Regions from separate parts of the uncultured Solobacterium sp. genome, predicted to be linked through region 2. Evidence: a T-box and tRNA genes for the amino acid it is inferred to sense, from the RefSeq annotation. Region 2 holds a T-box; the other holds one or more tRNA genes.
What was found. The T-box of region 2 lies ahead of RWM19_RS00055 (valine--tRNA ligase). A T-box ahead of a tRNA ligase gene usually reads a tRNA of that ligase, here a tRNA-Val.

Region 1 (7,657 bases), on a different contig from region 2:
TTCAGTCGGAAATTCGGAATCATTTGTTCTAATTCCATCAAATTGTTAAGTGATGCAGTTTTCAAATAAAGATAAATCAGGTCTTTTAAGTGCAGTTGATCAGACTTCTTTAATTCAAGGTTATTCATTTCCAAAGTCTGCACCTGGTTCAATGAAGCGCCGGAAAGCACTTTAAGAGTTGCTATCATATGCCATATCTCCGGACTTGTTTCACTACTTGCCGTTTGTAAAACTGTTCCACAGATATCATCAATATTTTTTACCATATCTTCCAGTTCCATAGTTTTCCTCCGCTTCACTTTCTTTCCTTTGGGGCAACTTGCCCCAAAGTATCACTAAACCTTTATCACTTATCCTCTTAATATCTCCAAGGTATCAATCAGCCCGTCAATCGCTATCCTTAGTTGCTGTTTGGTCAATTCATCTTTCTCTCTAAAATCTGGTGATTTCTTTTGTAGAAATTTATCCAGGCTTTGAATCTTTTTGATGCACTTTTGAAACTCATCTTCTTCCGGTTCTTTCTCTACGATATCTTCAGCAGATATTGATGAGTCACCATCAACATCTTTCTTATTTATCTCTGCCAGCACATCCTTTACCGTTCCATCGGAAATACCCGTAATAGCTGTGATCCACTCTCTTTCACGTCCTTCCGGCTTATCTCCATTTGCACAGTGGATTGTATAGCAGCGGTGTGCTTCCAATATGACTTGTCTTCGTTCCTTTTTATCCATCGTTCTATACGCATTAGAACTTAGCAGCATCACTCTTTCTTGCAACTCATCCTCTGGATAATTCAAGATGACTGGTATTTCATGCTCATCAAGTGTTTTTCCGTTGTATTTAACAGTTTCTCCACTTTCAATAATCTTTTTGATTGCCTGCAATCTACGATGTCCAGATGTAAGAACATATTGTCCATCACCACTCTTGAAAGCATGTAGTGGTTCAATCAAACCCATCTCCTGGATGTTTTCAACTAGCAGGTCTATATCATCCATTTCATAGACGTTCTTCTCATTAGCACAAAGCTCCTCAACGGAAACATAGATAATCTTTCCTAGTTTTGCTGCTTCAAGAGAAGCACTATTTAATAATCCGTTTTTAGATGTTAGTAGTCCCATTTTTATTTCTCCTCCTGCAGAACTTCTGCTACTAGGTCTCTATAGTCTTGTGCAACCTTTGAACGTGATTTCATATCATTTATCAACATTCTTCCTTTCATAGAAGAATCTTTAATCGGTGCAGCTTGATAACGGATATTGGTCTGATAAACCATGGATCCATATGCCATCTTTAATTCTTCCAATGTTTCTGTATCAATCTTGTTTCGTTGGATTTTTGTAGGAAGGATTCTGATTTCAAAGTTTGCTCCATCAATGTTTTCTAATATTTCCTGAGAATGTTGCAGAGTCAATTCAATTCCTTTCAAAGCACCTTTTTCAAGGTCAGCAGGAATGATTAATCTGTCGCATGCACACAATGCATTGGTAGTACAAAGATTGATAGAAGGATTATTATCTATGATGATTTCGTCATAGCCTTGTAACTTCTTCAGCAACTTCTTTAGTTTTGTCTGCTGTATTCCAGATGATGTATTTACCAACATTTGCTTTTCTACCGTAAATAAGTAGATTGTTGCAGGAATAACATCCAAATTTTCAATATTCGTATGATAGATACATTCACTTATCTCACCTGTTCCAGCCAAAGCATCTACAATCGTCAAATCTCCATCCTCAAACTCTCTTTCCGGGAACAACAGATAAGACACACTAGACTGCCCGTCCATATCCACTAATAGTGTTTTCTTTCCTTCCTTTGCAAATCCTGCAGCTAAATTGATGCTGGTAAGTGTTTTTCCAACACCACCTTTAACATTCCAAATTGATGTAATCATATTCATCTTCCTTTCTTAAATTCCATATCTGTATTTCATCCGGAATTCATCTATTTCTTTATCAAAATCTTCTATGACGGTATCTATGTTTTCCTGCACACGGATAACATTCATGAATATTGAGAACGATAGTTTTATCTTCTTTCTGCCACCATCAATAGGATGATTTGAGAATCCTTGTTTCATCTTATTTGCATATCGTTTTGCCAGTACCATGAAGCGGTCGTATATCTTTCCTTCTTGCAGGAAATAACCATCTCTCAGTGCGATCCACTCCATCTGCAGTTCCTGTTCTATATGCTGAATTGCTCCATTTATCCTGGTTAGATTGATATTTTGATACTTATTGAGCCAATCATAACGTTTCAGCTTTGGAAGTAGGAATTCCTTCTTAAACTGAATCTTCAATTTAACAAATGCTGCAGCAATGCACTGCCGTATACGACTTAGCAATCTATCAAAGCCAATTCTTTCTTTTCTGTTTGAATGCTTTCTAGCATATCCATCTGCCGTAAAAATTCTGCTTTTTAAACTGAAGTGCGATGTCCATGTCTTACGGAGATCACCTGCCTTTACAATTTTTCTAGCTTGAGGATCATCCGCTTTGCATAATCTGCCAGTTACTTTATTTTGAAATCTATCGGACTTCCAAAAATCCTCATAAACAATAGGCTCTGCACTGTAGTAACGTTCAGAAATAAGAATCTGTAAATAACGTCCCTTGCCTCTTGTTTCTACCCAAGCTGCATAAGGCAAAGGTCTCTCAGAACCAAATAATTCAGACATGAGAATGCGGACACACTGCTCTACATCTACCAAAGATGCTGGTAAGAGTACTTCTAAAGATTTTGCTTGAATATTGATTGTCTGAGTTCGCTTGCCGGCTCGACTGAGTTCAAACTCTTCTAACTGACGGAAGAATTCCTGATAACCCAAAGATGAAACAGTAGCATCAACTACTAACTCACCACCAGCTGCAGCAAGCCACTCGGAAATACTTAACACCGATTGAAGGTCAGCATAAATATTTGTCTTACTAAAAAATGTATGCATAATTTAAGAAGCTCCTATATTCCATTAACTACACATCATAGGTATCCTATGTTGTTTTTTTTATTTTATTTGTGATTTTTAATAAATCTTTAACATCTATAAAATTGCTTTTTTTTGTTAAATCTTATATATTTATATATGCAAAGAGGTGTGTTGGATATATCAGGTCATACTGAGGGTATCTGAATCCTCTACATATGCAATATTGAAGGTAATTAACCTTCTTTCCCCTTAATCACAGAACTCATTCCGCCAAGTTTGAGCGTTCGGTGATTTTTTTATTTATAATCATCAGGATTTTCTTTTTTATCTTTTTCTATGATTTTTGCTAGCCCAGAAAAGAATTCAGTAGAATCAATATCTAATGCTCTACAATACTCAAAGAAATAATGAAGTGATATTCTTGGGATATCTCCTCGGTTATACTTCATAAATGTAATCATTTTCATACCAATCATGCGTGCTAGAGTGTCATGACTGATATACTTTCTATCTTCCTTATTTCTCTCTTGGAGATCAGCAAGAAGATATCGCCAAGCCACAAGATCCTCTTTAAATCTAACCGTTTTTCTACATTTATCTCCCATCTGCTAGTTCTCCTTTCCATTCCAAACACATTCCGTAAAACGCAAAAATAGGTAGCTATAAGTTACCTATAGCTACCTATTTGAATGTAATGGAGCGAGTGATGAGAATCGAACTCACGTATACAGCTTGGAAGGCTGTCGTTCTACCATTGAACTACACTCGCATGTCTTAAATAAAGTGGTGTCTCGGAAGGGACTCGAACCCTCGACCCACTGATTAAAAGTCAGTTGCTCTACCGTCTGAGCTACCGAGACATCTTAAATGGCTGGGGTAGTAAGATTCGAACTTACGAATGAGGGAGTCAAAGTCCCTTGCCTTACCGCTTGGCTATACCCCAATAATCAAGTCCAACTCGTAAGCATCACTCGATGCATCATCAGTAAATGGTGGAGACGGGTGGTTTCGAACCACCGAACCCAGAGGGAGCAGATTTACAGTCTGCCGCGTTTAGCCACTTCGCTACGTCTCCAAATAAATGGTGCCGACTATAGGAATCGAACCTACAACCTATTGATTACAAATCAATTGCTCTGCCAATTGAGCTAAGTCGGCGAAAAAAATGGTGGAGGTTAACGGGCTCGAACCGCTGACCCTCTGCTTGTAAGGCAGATGCTCTCCCAACTGAGCTAAACCTCCATCTATCCCTTACATTCCTCATTTCGTGGAATGCTTTAATATAGTAGCATGGTGACTTTTCATCGTCAACACTTTTTAATTTCTTTTTTTAAATTTTTTCCAAAATACTTCTAGTCCTCCCCTTTCTTCCGCATTTTATTCTATTGATATGGAACCATAATGATGTTTCACAGGGTAATGTGCTACAATAATAGATGTTTTATGGAGGTTTCAGATGAAAATCTATAACGCAAGATACTTAGATAATAACCAACGATTTATTGCTGCGATTATTACAGGATTTATCGCTGCAGTTATACTTGGCAATTTATATGGATTGATTACGGCACTTTTACATGTTGAATTTTCTCTAATGTTTATTGCTATCGGCTATGGAATTGCTGCTACAATCAAACATTTCGGAAGAGGTGTTCATACCAGATTTATGATAGTTGGAGCAATCATGACTTTTATTGCAATCTTTATCGGTGACTTAACGAGTTCCATATCGATCAATGGCGTTATCGTCCTATTTACAAGCGGAAATTTATCGGTTATCGCAACCACATTCCTATCTTATTTACGTATTTTCGCTTCTTTGAATCCATATGCATTAATCAGTTTAGCATTCCGTTTAATTGGTATATATATTGGTTATACGCAATCGGTCATTTTATAGAGGTGTAATATGTATAGAAAAACATGGATGCAAGTCAATCTAGATAAGATTGAACACAACTTGATTCAATTAAAAGAAATTTGTCAGAAGAAAATCATCGCTGTATTAAAAGCAGATGCCTATGGCTGTGGTGATATTCATGTGGCACGTGCTGTTTTAGAAGCGGGTGCAGAGATGATTGCTGTATCATCTCTAGATGAAGCCCTTGTACTTCGCAACGAAGGCTATGAAGGAAAGCTATTAATACTAGGTGCTACAGAAGCTAATGATATTCCCATTTTAATCAAATACGGAATTTCCTGTACTGCTTACTCTACTGAATGGGTACACGATGCAGCAAAACAAAACTGCAAAGGTTTACACGTACATCTAAAAGTTGATACAGGCATGAGTCGTATTGGCTTTCGTACAATTGATGAACTTCATTTTGCCTTCGAAAAACTGCAAGCTGCTAGCTGTGATATGGAAGGAATCTTCACCCACTTCTGTTGTGCAGATAGTGATTTAGATTTTACAAATCGTCAATTCTCTAAATTCAAAGAAGCTGTAGAATCCTTCTCATATACATTCCCTTGGGTGCATTGTGATAACAGCGATGCAACTGCATTCTTTAAAGAAGATACTTCTAATGCTTGCCGTATCGGCATCTCTCTGTATGGAATCTCTACTTACGAAAAATCCCTTGAACCAGCAATTTCACTTTTCAGTGAAGTTGTAATGGTAAAACATATGCATGCAGGTGATACAGTAGGTTATGGTGCTACCTACACCGCAAAAGATGATGAAATCATCGCCACCCTACCAATTGGTTATGCGGATGGGTTTATCCGTGCAAACCAAGGTAGAAAAGTATACGTAGATGGTCAATATGCCGAGATTGTGGGACGTGTTTGTATGGATCAAGCAATGATTCACTTAGATCATGAGGTTCCAGAAAAAACAGTAGTTGAAATCTTTGGCGAACACATATCCTTAGAAAAGATGGCTGAAGAATTAAATACAATCCCATATGAGATTATCTGTTTACTCAGCAGCCGTGTAACACGTCGTTATATCTGGCATAACAAAATCCAAGATGAAGAAAATTCTCGTTTAGAAAAGAGTATTCTTACAAAAGAAAGAAACTAAAACGATGGGTCTCCAAAAACTTTGGGGGACTAGCCAACACTTTGGGGGACAACCCATGAATTCAGGAGAACACTAGACATCAAAATCTAGTGTTCTTTTTCAATACCTTTCTTATAATGTCCACGAATTTTCCCATCTTTATGAATGGCTTTTAAATCCCTAGGGATAGCTAATATAGAGGGAGCTTCACGTGTTGCCCAAAGTAATCTATTTCTTGTGTATTCAAAATTGGTAACTCCATTTGAATTTCGTTTTAAATCTTTAGGCTTATTATTAAAGGATTCCATAGGGCCATTAGAAATCCTTCTAATCATTTCGACTTCACCATCTATATTTACAGTAGTTATAGTTGTAAAGGCAGCGAGTATCGGATATTTGTATTTCTTTAATAGACCAGAAAATTCTCTGAACATTCTTAAATGGGATGAACTGTATTCTTTTATCAGGCTATCTAGAGCTTTTTCAGCGTGAATAGAATCACCGATATATTCATTATTAAAAGAAATATATTTTTCTTTTAGTTCTCTGATTTCTTTGAAGTTTGAATCTAGAGAAAGGAATAGATTTTCTTTTTGGTAGGTATCCAGATACTGATTTAAAAAATTGTTCTTAAACCTTTTGAATGAATAATAGATATTATCAATATTTGATAGTAGGACCCATTTAAAGTTCTTTAAGATGTATACTTCTCTGGAGTCTTTTTTAGTTTGATAATTACGATTGTTTTCGTAGTTTTCTTTCTCTAATAGTTCATCGTTTTCTTTCTGATATTTTTTCTTCACGGTATTGATATATATGTTTATTTTATTATTAATCCATTGGATGACGTGAAATGAATCAACGATGGATATAGCGTTTTTAAAGAATGATCGCGGTAGATTTAGGTATGCATTATACATATCACTGACAATGTATTTGACCGCATCTCGCTCATCTTTTGAAATGGAATTAAAGTAGCTTGTAAGTGTATCTTTATTATGGTTTGGAAGTATGTCTAGAATTTGACTTGTTCTAAAATCCATTATGACCAAGGCATATCGGTTTTTATGGTCAAAGTTTAAATAAACCTCGTCTATTGCGATAATATCTGTTAATGGTAAGCGAGGTAAATTGACATAACGCATAAATGTATTGTGTACATAGGTATCTGATATGTTGTAACGTAAGGCTACCTCAGTGGCCGTCATATTTATGTCCTTCAGTTCGTTAATAATCATATAAGGCATTAGAGTGGTTGTTTGTTTGTATGGCTCCACAAAACCAAAAGAGTCTCTTTCGTAATGATTACAGTTAGGACAGTGCCATTTTTTCTGTCTTAGATTAATCATGAGATTACCAATTCCCTGAAGAACTGAGTGTTTTACCTTGCGAGCATATATACCTTTGGATCTCATATTACATCCACATTCAGGACATGTATGAGTATCACCAGGTTTCTTTTCTACTGTAATATATTTACAGTTACCAAGTTCAGAATAATCACTGATGATAATGTCAGAGTCGGAAATACTAAAAAGTTGTAAAATACCTTTATCCATAGAACCTCCTTATAAAAAGACATTGAACATCTTTTATGATAAGGAAAATGGAAAAGGGATGAAATCCACTAGGAAATCATCCCTTAAATTTTTTGAAATTACCTGTCCCCCAAAGTTTAGTCCCCCCCCAAAGTTTTTGGAGACCCAAAACGATGG
Region 2 (7,657 bases):
AGTTTCTTCCGGCCAACCTAATGTCGCAAATGGCCATAGAGCACTGGAGAACCATGTATCAAGTACATCTTCATCCTGTACCCAGTTTGTTGTATCCTCCGGATCAGTTTCACCAACGTATGTTTCACCAGTCACAGTGTTATACCATGCAGGAATGCGATGACCCCACCACAACTGACGAGAGATACACCAGTCTTCAATATTTTCTAACCAACCATTGAATGTCTTTTCAAAACGTTCTGGATAGAAGTTAATCTTTATTTCTTCATCAGCTTGATACTTTAGTACATCTTGAGCAAGTGGCTTCATCTTAACAAACCACTGTTGTGATAGATACTGTTCAACAACGCAATGTGTACGTTCAGAGTGCGCTACGTTATGTGTCATCTCTTCAATCTTAACGAGGTTTCCATCTGCTTCGATTTGTTTTACAAGAGCTTCACGTGCTACATAACGGTCCATGCCTTCATACTTACCACAGAGTTCATTCATTGTTCCATCTGGATTCATACAGATTGGCTTTTCTAAATGATGTCTTTCCGCAATCGCAAAGTCGTTAGGATCGTGTGCTGGTGTACACTTCATTGCACCAGTACCAAAACCAATCTCTACATAGTCATCACCGATAATAGGTAATTCCTGTCCATTTGCTGGATTTGTAGTATGTTTCCCAATCAAGTGATTCAGTGTTTCATCGTTAGGATTTACCACAACACAAACATCACCAAACATTGTTTCAGGACGTGTTGTTGCAACGACGAACTCTTCACCAGTTTCCTTTACAACATATTTGAAGTGATACATCTTACCTGGGTCATCTTGATAATATACTTCAATATTACTTAATGCAGTACGTGCTTCCGGATCCCAGTTAATGATACGCCAACCACGATAGATTAAACCTTCATTGTAGAGTTTAACAAATACATGACGAACCGCATCATTAAAACCATCATCCATTGTAAAACGCTCACGACTATAGTCTAATGAGTTTCCAAGTTTACCCCATTGTGTACGGATTGTTTTAGCATATTCTGCCTTCCACTCCCATGCACGTTCCAAGAACTTTTCACGTCCTAAATCATAGCGAGAAATACCTTCACTCTTTAAGCGTGCATCAACCTTTGCCTGTGTTGCAATACCTGCATGATCCATACCTGGTAAAAACAACATGTCATAGCCCTGCATACGCTTATAACGTGCAATAATATCCTGTAATGTATTATCCCAAGCGTGACCGATATGTAAAATACCAGTAACATTTGGTGGAGGAATTACAATTGTAAAAGGATCTTTCGATTTATCACCTGCAGTGAAATATCCTTTTTCAATCCATCGGTTGTATTTGCCTTCTTCTACGGCTTTGTGGTCATACTTTTGTGCTAGATTCTTTTCCATATTACCTTCTCCTTAAACATAAAAAAAACGTCCTATGCATAGGACGTGTATAAACGTGGTACCACCTTTGCTTACTTCTCAAATAGCGTAACGTGCATCCCTACGGCATCTTCTACTACTACTTCAAAGACACAGCTCCAAGACTACTTCATATTTTCGTTTTATCTGTTTCCACCAATCACAGACTCTCTATCAAAACTGTCAATATTACTACTTCTTTTCTTTGCTTTGGTTAGATTATACCATTGTATCCATCATTTTCAATAAGAAATAATTTAATGAATTACGCTAGATTATAAATATATATTATTCAGCTTTTTCTCATCCTTGTAGTTAACTTTGATAATTTCCTTCGCTATCAATGCATATCTCTTCGTGAGCAAAGAAATGCCTAAGAGACGTTATATATTGATTTTAGAAAATATATTGTAGTTCCAAAAAATTCTGCTACTCACTTTACTCTTTTATCCAATCACCAAAAGATATCAATTGATATCCTTGGAACACTAGCGGCCCTTCCATACCAATATCTACAACATTATAGAAAAATACACTTACCTCAAAATTCTTTTCTCCTTTTTCTGTCATAAAAACCAATTCATATAACGCCTCTGGAGTTGGAATTTTACCCGGAACAGCAAAATATTTACTCACTTTTTTATCAATCAATTTTGCAAAAACCGATTCCCTATTGTATTTATTTTTTGTGGAGCCAAACATATTCAACACCTCCTGAAACACACTATTTTTATTTATTATAATCTAGAATTATCAGTAATGTAAAATAATTTGGGGTTTTAGAAAAAGCGCCGAATTACCAACTATAAGCAGAATCAGGCTCTACAGCGTGCACTTACTTTTGATATAAACTGTTTGCTTGATGTAGATGGAATAGAAATTTAATAAAACTTTCATCATACGGTATAAACTTCTTTAAACCAATCATGTCTATGATTTCTTCAATACCTGCCCATTTTACAGCCTGTACTTCTTCATATTGAAGGGTCAATTTTGAAATATCAATCTCTTTTTCTAGAATATAAATATCATCAAAACCTTCACTAAAATACTTTGTAATAACAGGTGGGGTATTTTCTAAATCAATCTTTAATCCAATTTCTTCAGCAACTTCTCGCATTGCTGCCTGACGACTATTTTCACCAATCATAGCAGAACCACCAACTGTTACATCCCACATATTGGGCCATCCCTCTTTAAAGGTTTGTCTTTGTTGAATCAACATTTGGTTTTTTGCATTAAAGATACATACATGTACAACTAAATGATAAAGATCTTTCGGAATATCATCTCCACGTGTTATTACATGATTTATCTTTTCGCGATCAATTGTATATAAATCCCACTTTTCCATAATAATCCTTCTTTCTATTATCAAAAAATCCGTTTGACCGGATTATAAACGAATAATTGATTTTACAATTGGTAGTCGCATTACAACTGCCGTAACTCTACGATCAGCTTCAAAGAAGAGAATATAGATAATCAGTTTGATATATGGATGTAAACTCAAAAATCCATTTATGATACTAAACAAGAATACAAAAACCATATATATCGCAATATATACAGCAAATGTCATTAAGAAGTAAGCAACCTGATTCATACGTAAATTTCGTTGTTCATCTTTTCTACTCATATAGGTATTTTATTCAAAACAAGTAATGATTTCAACTATCAAAAATGGAAGATACATAACGTATCTTCCAAAATCTTAATAGTGAATGTATTCGAATCTTGATGGATTAGAGATAACACGTGAGTATGGCTGACCATTACGGCTTGCACCACATTCAGATGTAATAACAGAACCATCAGTTGTAATACCCTCTACGATTGCAACGTGACCATAGTAACCATCTGAACCTTCTTGCCCAGCCGCAAATACCATGACGTCACCAACCATCGGTGTATTAGAAACAGAATATCCTAAACTACGAGCTGTATTTGCCCATTGGTTACCATTACCCATCAAACTACCAGCAGTTAAGCCTAACTGATGGCGACGGATATATACCCACCATGTACATTGGCTAAATGAGTAATTATTACCAGTATCACCAGTTTCATGATCCGTAATTAATCCCGCTTTTGCATAAGCCTTCCAAGCTTCATCGGCATCCGCAAGTAATTGCGCAGAACTGATAAATGCACTAGAATTCGAACTATTTTCAAGCGCTTGTTTCGCAGCTTGAATCTTTTCATTTTCCTTTGCTTTACGCTCTTCTTCAATCTTGTTATCAATCACTTCTTGCGGAGTCTTTACTGTAACATTCAACTGTGCAAATGACTTATTACCAGTTGTATCTACAACAGTATATAAAACAGTGTAGTTACCATCTGTTGACATATCTACGTTTCCAGTAATTGTTAATGCTGGTAAAACACCAGAATCATCATTAATATATGAAATGTAGTTGGAAGCGTTCCAAGTATCACCATTGTTAACAGTAACAGAATCAGACTTCAATTTAATAACAGGAGCAGTACTTGTTACAACCTTAATCAATACCTTTTGGATAAAGGAATATCCCAGTGTCTTATCATCAGTATCTTTATTGACTAAAGTTACACGCGCAGTTGCCTGTTGAATACCTGTAAGGTTACGATCAAAGCCTTCTAATATTAACTTTGTTTTACCCATATCGATATTCTTATAATCCATATCTGTTAGAGACTGACTTCTTTCCTGTAAGATAGAATGCTTAATCGTCTCTTGTGGATTTAAATCAGCAGAGCTAACTTCGATGACCGGTAAAACTTCTGTATCGATTGTTGGAGCCGTGTTATCTGCATATACATGTTGTACAGAAGCATATCCACCAAGTAGTACTGTGGCGATATATGCTGCTGCAACAAGACTTGTTTTCTTATTTTTCTTTTTAAACATATCATTATTTTATATGATTCATTGCCTTCTTTGCAAGAAATCGGTAATTTTTCACATAAAATTCACGAATTTTCAGGTCTTTTTACATAAAAAAGCACACATTTAAGTCATGTGTACTTAATAAATTCTTAAAACAATGTATCGGTATGTGTGATATGCAAATGCTCGTAAGCCTTTTCAGTTACAACACGTCCACGACTAGTACGATTCACAAAGCCAATCTGTATGAGATATGGTTCATACACATCTTCCAGTGTTGTTGTCTCTTCTGATATTGCGTTTGCAAGAGATTCAAGACCTACTGGACCACCATGGAAACGTTCAATAATACCTCGCAAGTAACGAATATCGACTTCATCTAAACCAAGGGAATCCACCTTTAAACGGTCTAGTGCAGTTTGAGCAATCTCCTTAGAGACATGACCATCGTTAAGCACTTGTGCAAAATCACGGATACGACGTAGCAAACGATTGGCAATACGTGGTGTGCCACGAGAACGACGTGCAATCTCATCCACTGCAGCAGTATGAATTGGTGCGTTCAATACACGTGCTGTACGACTAACGATAGAACATAACTGATCTTGATTATAGTACTCAAGTTTCGCTACGATACCAAAGCGATCTCTTAGTGGTGCTGATAAATCACCAGCACGAGTCGTCGCGCCAACAAGAGTAAATGGAGGTAAATCCAAGCGTACACTTCTTCCACCTGCTCCATTTTCACCACCAACCATAATATCTAATTCAAAATCTTCCATCGCAGGATAAAGAACTTCTTCTACTTGCTTTGGTAAACGATGAATCTCATCAATAAACAATACATCTCCTGGCTCTAATACCGACAATATCGCTGCTAAATCACCAGCTTTTGTAATGGATGGACCAGAAGCCACTCTAACCTTAGAGTGCATCTCGTTGGCTAGAATAAACGAAAGTGTAGTCTTGCCCAATCCTGGAGGACCATACAAAAGAACATGATCTAAAGATTCATTTCTCTGTAAAGCCGCCTGAATATAGATACGTAAGTTTTCTTTTAGCGTATCTTGGCCTATATATTCATCAAGTGTCTGTGGGCGAAGACTTTCTTCATCATCACCCATTTCTGCATTTGCAGATAACAAACGATCACTCTCTTCCATATGCCTCCTTTACTTTTGTTTGACTAAGAATTGTAATCCGAGTTTTAAATACTTCTCGGTTGTTAATCCAGGGTTTTCACTCATCATATTTGCGACTGCAGATAATTCTCCCTGTTTATAGCCTAAATTCTTTAAACCTTCTAGTGCTTCGCGAACTTCCGCAGGATAAGATACTGTATCCTGTTTTGGTGATGATGTAGGTACAGCAACTAACTTGCCCTTTAAATCTAATACAATCTGACTTGCGGACTTTGCACCAATACCAGGCATCTTCTTTAATAGAGTTACATCACCTGATTCAATCGCAGAAACAATAGATTGATAACCACACTTACTTAACATCCCCATCGCTGTCTTAGGTCCTAGTCCCTTAACAGAGATTAACTTTAAGAATAATGCTTTTTCATCCTGGCTTTCAAAGCCAAATAAACTAATATCATTTTCCGTAATATGAAGATATGTATAGATGAATACTTCATCATTTAGATGTAAGTTTTCTGGATGTGGATATGCCATCTGATAGCCAATATCATGACAATCAACTACAACCCAATCCGCACCATACGATGCTACTTTTCCTTTTACAAATGCTATCATATCACTCACTCTTTATAATCCATGATAAAAGTATTTACGATAACTTGATCACCATCACGCGCGCCAGCTTCATAAAGTGCCTTATCAACACCCATCTTCTGTAGTGTCATCGCAAACTGATATGTCTCTTCTTCCTTATCGAAGTCAACTGTATCAAATAAACGATCAATCTTTTCAGAGTCAACCTTAAATCTACCTGGACCAAGTTTTACAATCTTAAAGTCTGGCTTCTTAGGTTCATAACGATATACAACGGTCTCTTCTGTACTTTCAGGAGTTTCCATCTCAACCTCACGAGCTTTATCAATTTCCGCAAGTGCTGCATAGAGAACCTCATCTAAACCTTTATGCTCTATTGTACTTGTTTCATAGACTTTAATATCTGGATACTTCTTTTTAAACTCCTCCAAATACATGTGTGCATATTCGTCATCCATCTTATTAGCGACCACAATCTGAGGACGCTTTTCAAGTGCTAAATCATAGGTAGCTAACTCCTTATTGATGATTTCATAATCTTCAACAGGATTACGCTCTGCACCAGACATATCAATGACGTGAATCAATACACGACAACGCTTGATATGGCGTAAGAATTCATGTCCTAAACCCTTACCTTCACCGGCACCTTCAATTAGACCTGGCATATCCGCTAGCACAAAACTACGACCGTTTGGCATCTGTACAACACCAATATTTGGTTCCAGTGTTGTAAAAGGATATGCAGCAATCTGTGGATTCGCTCTTGTTACAACGGATAAGAATGTTGACTTACCAACAGATGGAAAACCAATAAGACCAGCATCTGCCAAAAGACGTAATTCTACTTGAACATCTAAGCTTTCACCAACTTCACCTGGTTGCGCATATTCAGGAGCATCATTTCTTGAAGTTGCAAAGTGCATATTACCTAGACCACCCTTACCACCACGAGCAATCAATACCTTTTGTCCTGGTTTTGTAAGGTCAGCTAAAAGATCACCATTGGCCGCATTACGAATCATCGTTCCAAGAGGAACAGGCACAATGATGTCATCTCCTGATTTACCATGCATCTTTTTGATTAATCCTGGCATACCATTGCCAGCCTTAATCTTACGTGTAAACTTTAGCTTCATTAATGTTGTTTCATTGGTATCAACAGCGAACCAAATATCGCCACCTTTACCGCCATCACCACCAAAAGGTCCACCATTTGCGTAGAACTTCTCATGGCGCCAAGCAACACAACCTCTGCCACCATCACCTGCTTTTACATGTAGTTTTACCAAGTCAATCATCAAGGAATCTCCTTTCCTTTAAAAAAGCTCCTGAACCTGTCAGGAGCATTCCATTACTGTTTAAATTAAGCTTCTTGAGGATAAACAGAAACCTGCTTCTTATCCTTGCCAAGACGCTCATACTTAACGATACCTGCAGCTGTTGCAAACAATGTATCATCTCCACCGCGCATAACATTCTTGCCTGGGTAGATCTTTGTGCCTCTCTGACGATAGATGATAGAGCCAGCGTTTGTATACTGACCATCAGCCTTCTTAGCACCTAATCTTCTGCCGGCAGAATCACGGCCGTTCTTTGTGGAAGATACACCCTTCTTACTTGCAAAGAACTG

Region 1: it encodes a tRNA-Val, which carries the amino acid that the T-box ahead of RWM19_RS00055 (valine--tRNA ligase) is inferred to sense. The anticodon was not compared.

The regions. Positions count from the first base shown of each region.
Region 1 is NZ_CAUQGG010000008.1:46-7,702, reverse strand. It holds gene RWM19_RS05785 (hypothetical protein) at 1-281, opposite strand, end outside; gene RWM19_RS05780 (ParB N-terminal domain-containing protein) at 351-1,124, opposite strand; gene RWM19_RS05775 (ParA family protein) at 1,127-1,900, opposite strand; gene RWM19_RS05770 (hypothetical protein) at 1,916-2,953, opposite strand; gene RWM19_RS05765 (hypothetical protein) at 3,232-3,540, opposite strand; tRNA gene RWM19_RS05760 (tRNA-Gly) at 3,631-3,704, opposite strand; tRNA gene RWM19_RS05755 (tRNA-Lys) at 3,720-3,795, opposite strand; tRNA gene RWM19_RS05750 (tRNA-Gln) at 3,804-3,878, opposite strand; tRNA gene RWM19_RS05745 (tRNA-Tyr) at 3,926-4,010, opposite strand; tRNA gene RWM19_RS05740 (tRNA-Thr) at 4,018-4,093, opposite strand; tRNA gene RWM19_RS05735 (tRNA-Val) at 4,102-4,177, opposite strand; gene RWM19_RS05730 (hypothetical protein) at 4,392-4,835, shown strand; gene alr (alanine racemase) at 4,845-5,963, shown strand; gene RWM19_RS05720 (ISL3 family transposase) at 6,050-7,501, opposite strand.
Region 2 is NZ_CAUQGG010000001.1:895-8,551, reverse strand. It holds gene RWM19_RS00055 (valine--tRNA ligase) at 1-1,398, opposite strand, end outside; T-box leader at 1,435-1,631, opposite strand; gene RWM19_RS00050 (DUF2500 domain-containing protein) at 1,855-2,118, opposite strand; gene RWM19_RS00045 (NUDIX domain-containing protein) at 2,252-2,770, opposite strand; gene RWM19_RS00040 (hypothetical protein) at 2,813-3,055, opposite strand; gene RWM19_RS00035 (CHAP domain-containing protein) at 3,131-4,306, opposite strand; gene ruvB (Holliday junction branch migration DNA helicase RuvB) at 4,435-5,448, opposite strand; gene ruvA (Holliday junction branch migration protein RuvA) at 5,458-6,045, opposite strand; gene obgE (GTPase ObgE) at 6,051-7,325, opposite strand; gene rpmA (50S ribosomal protein L27) at 7,391-7,657, opposite strand, start outside.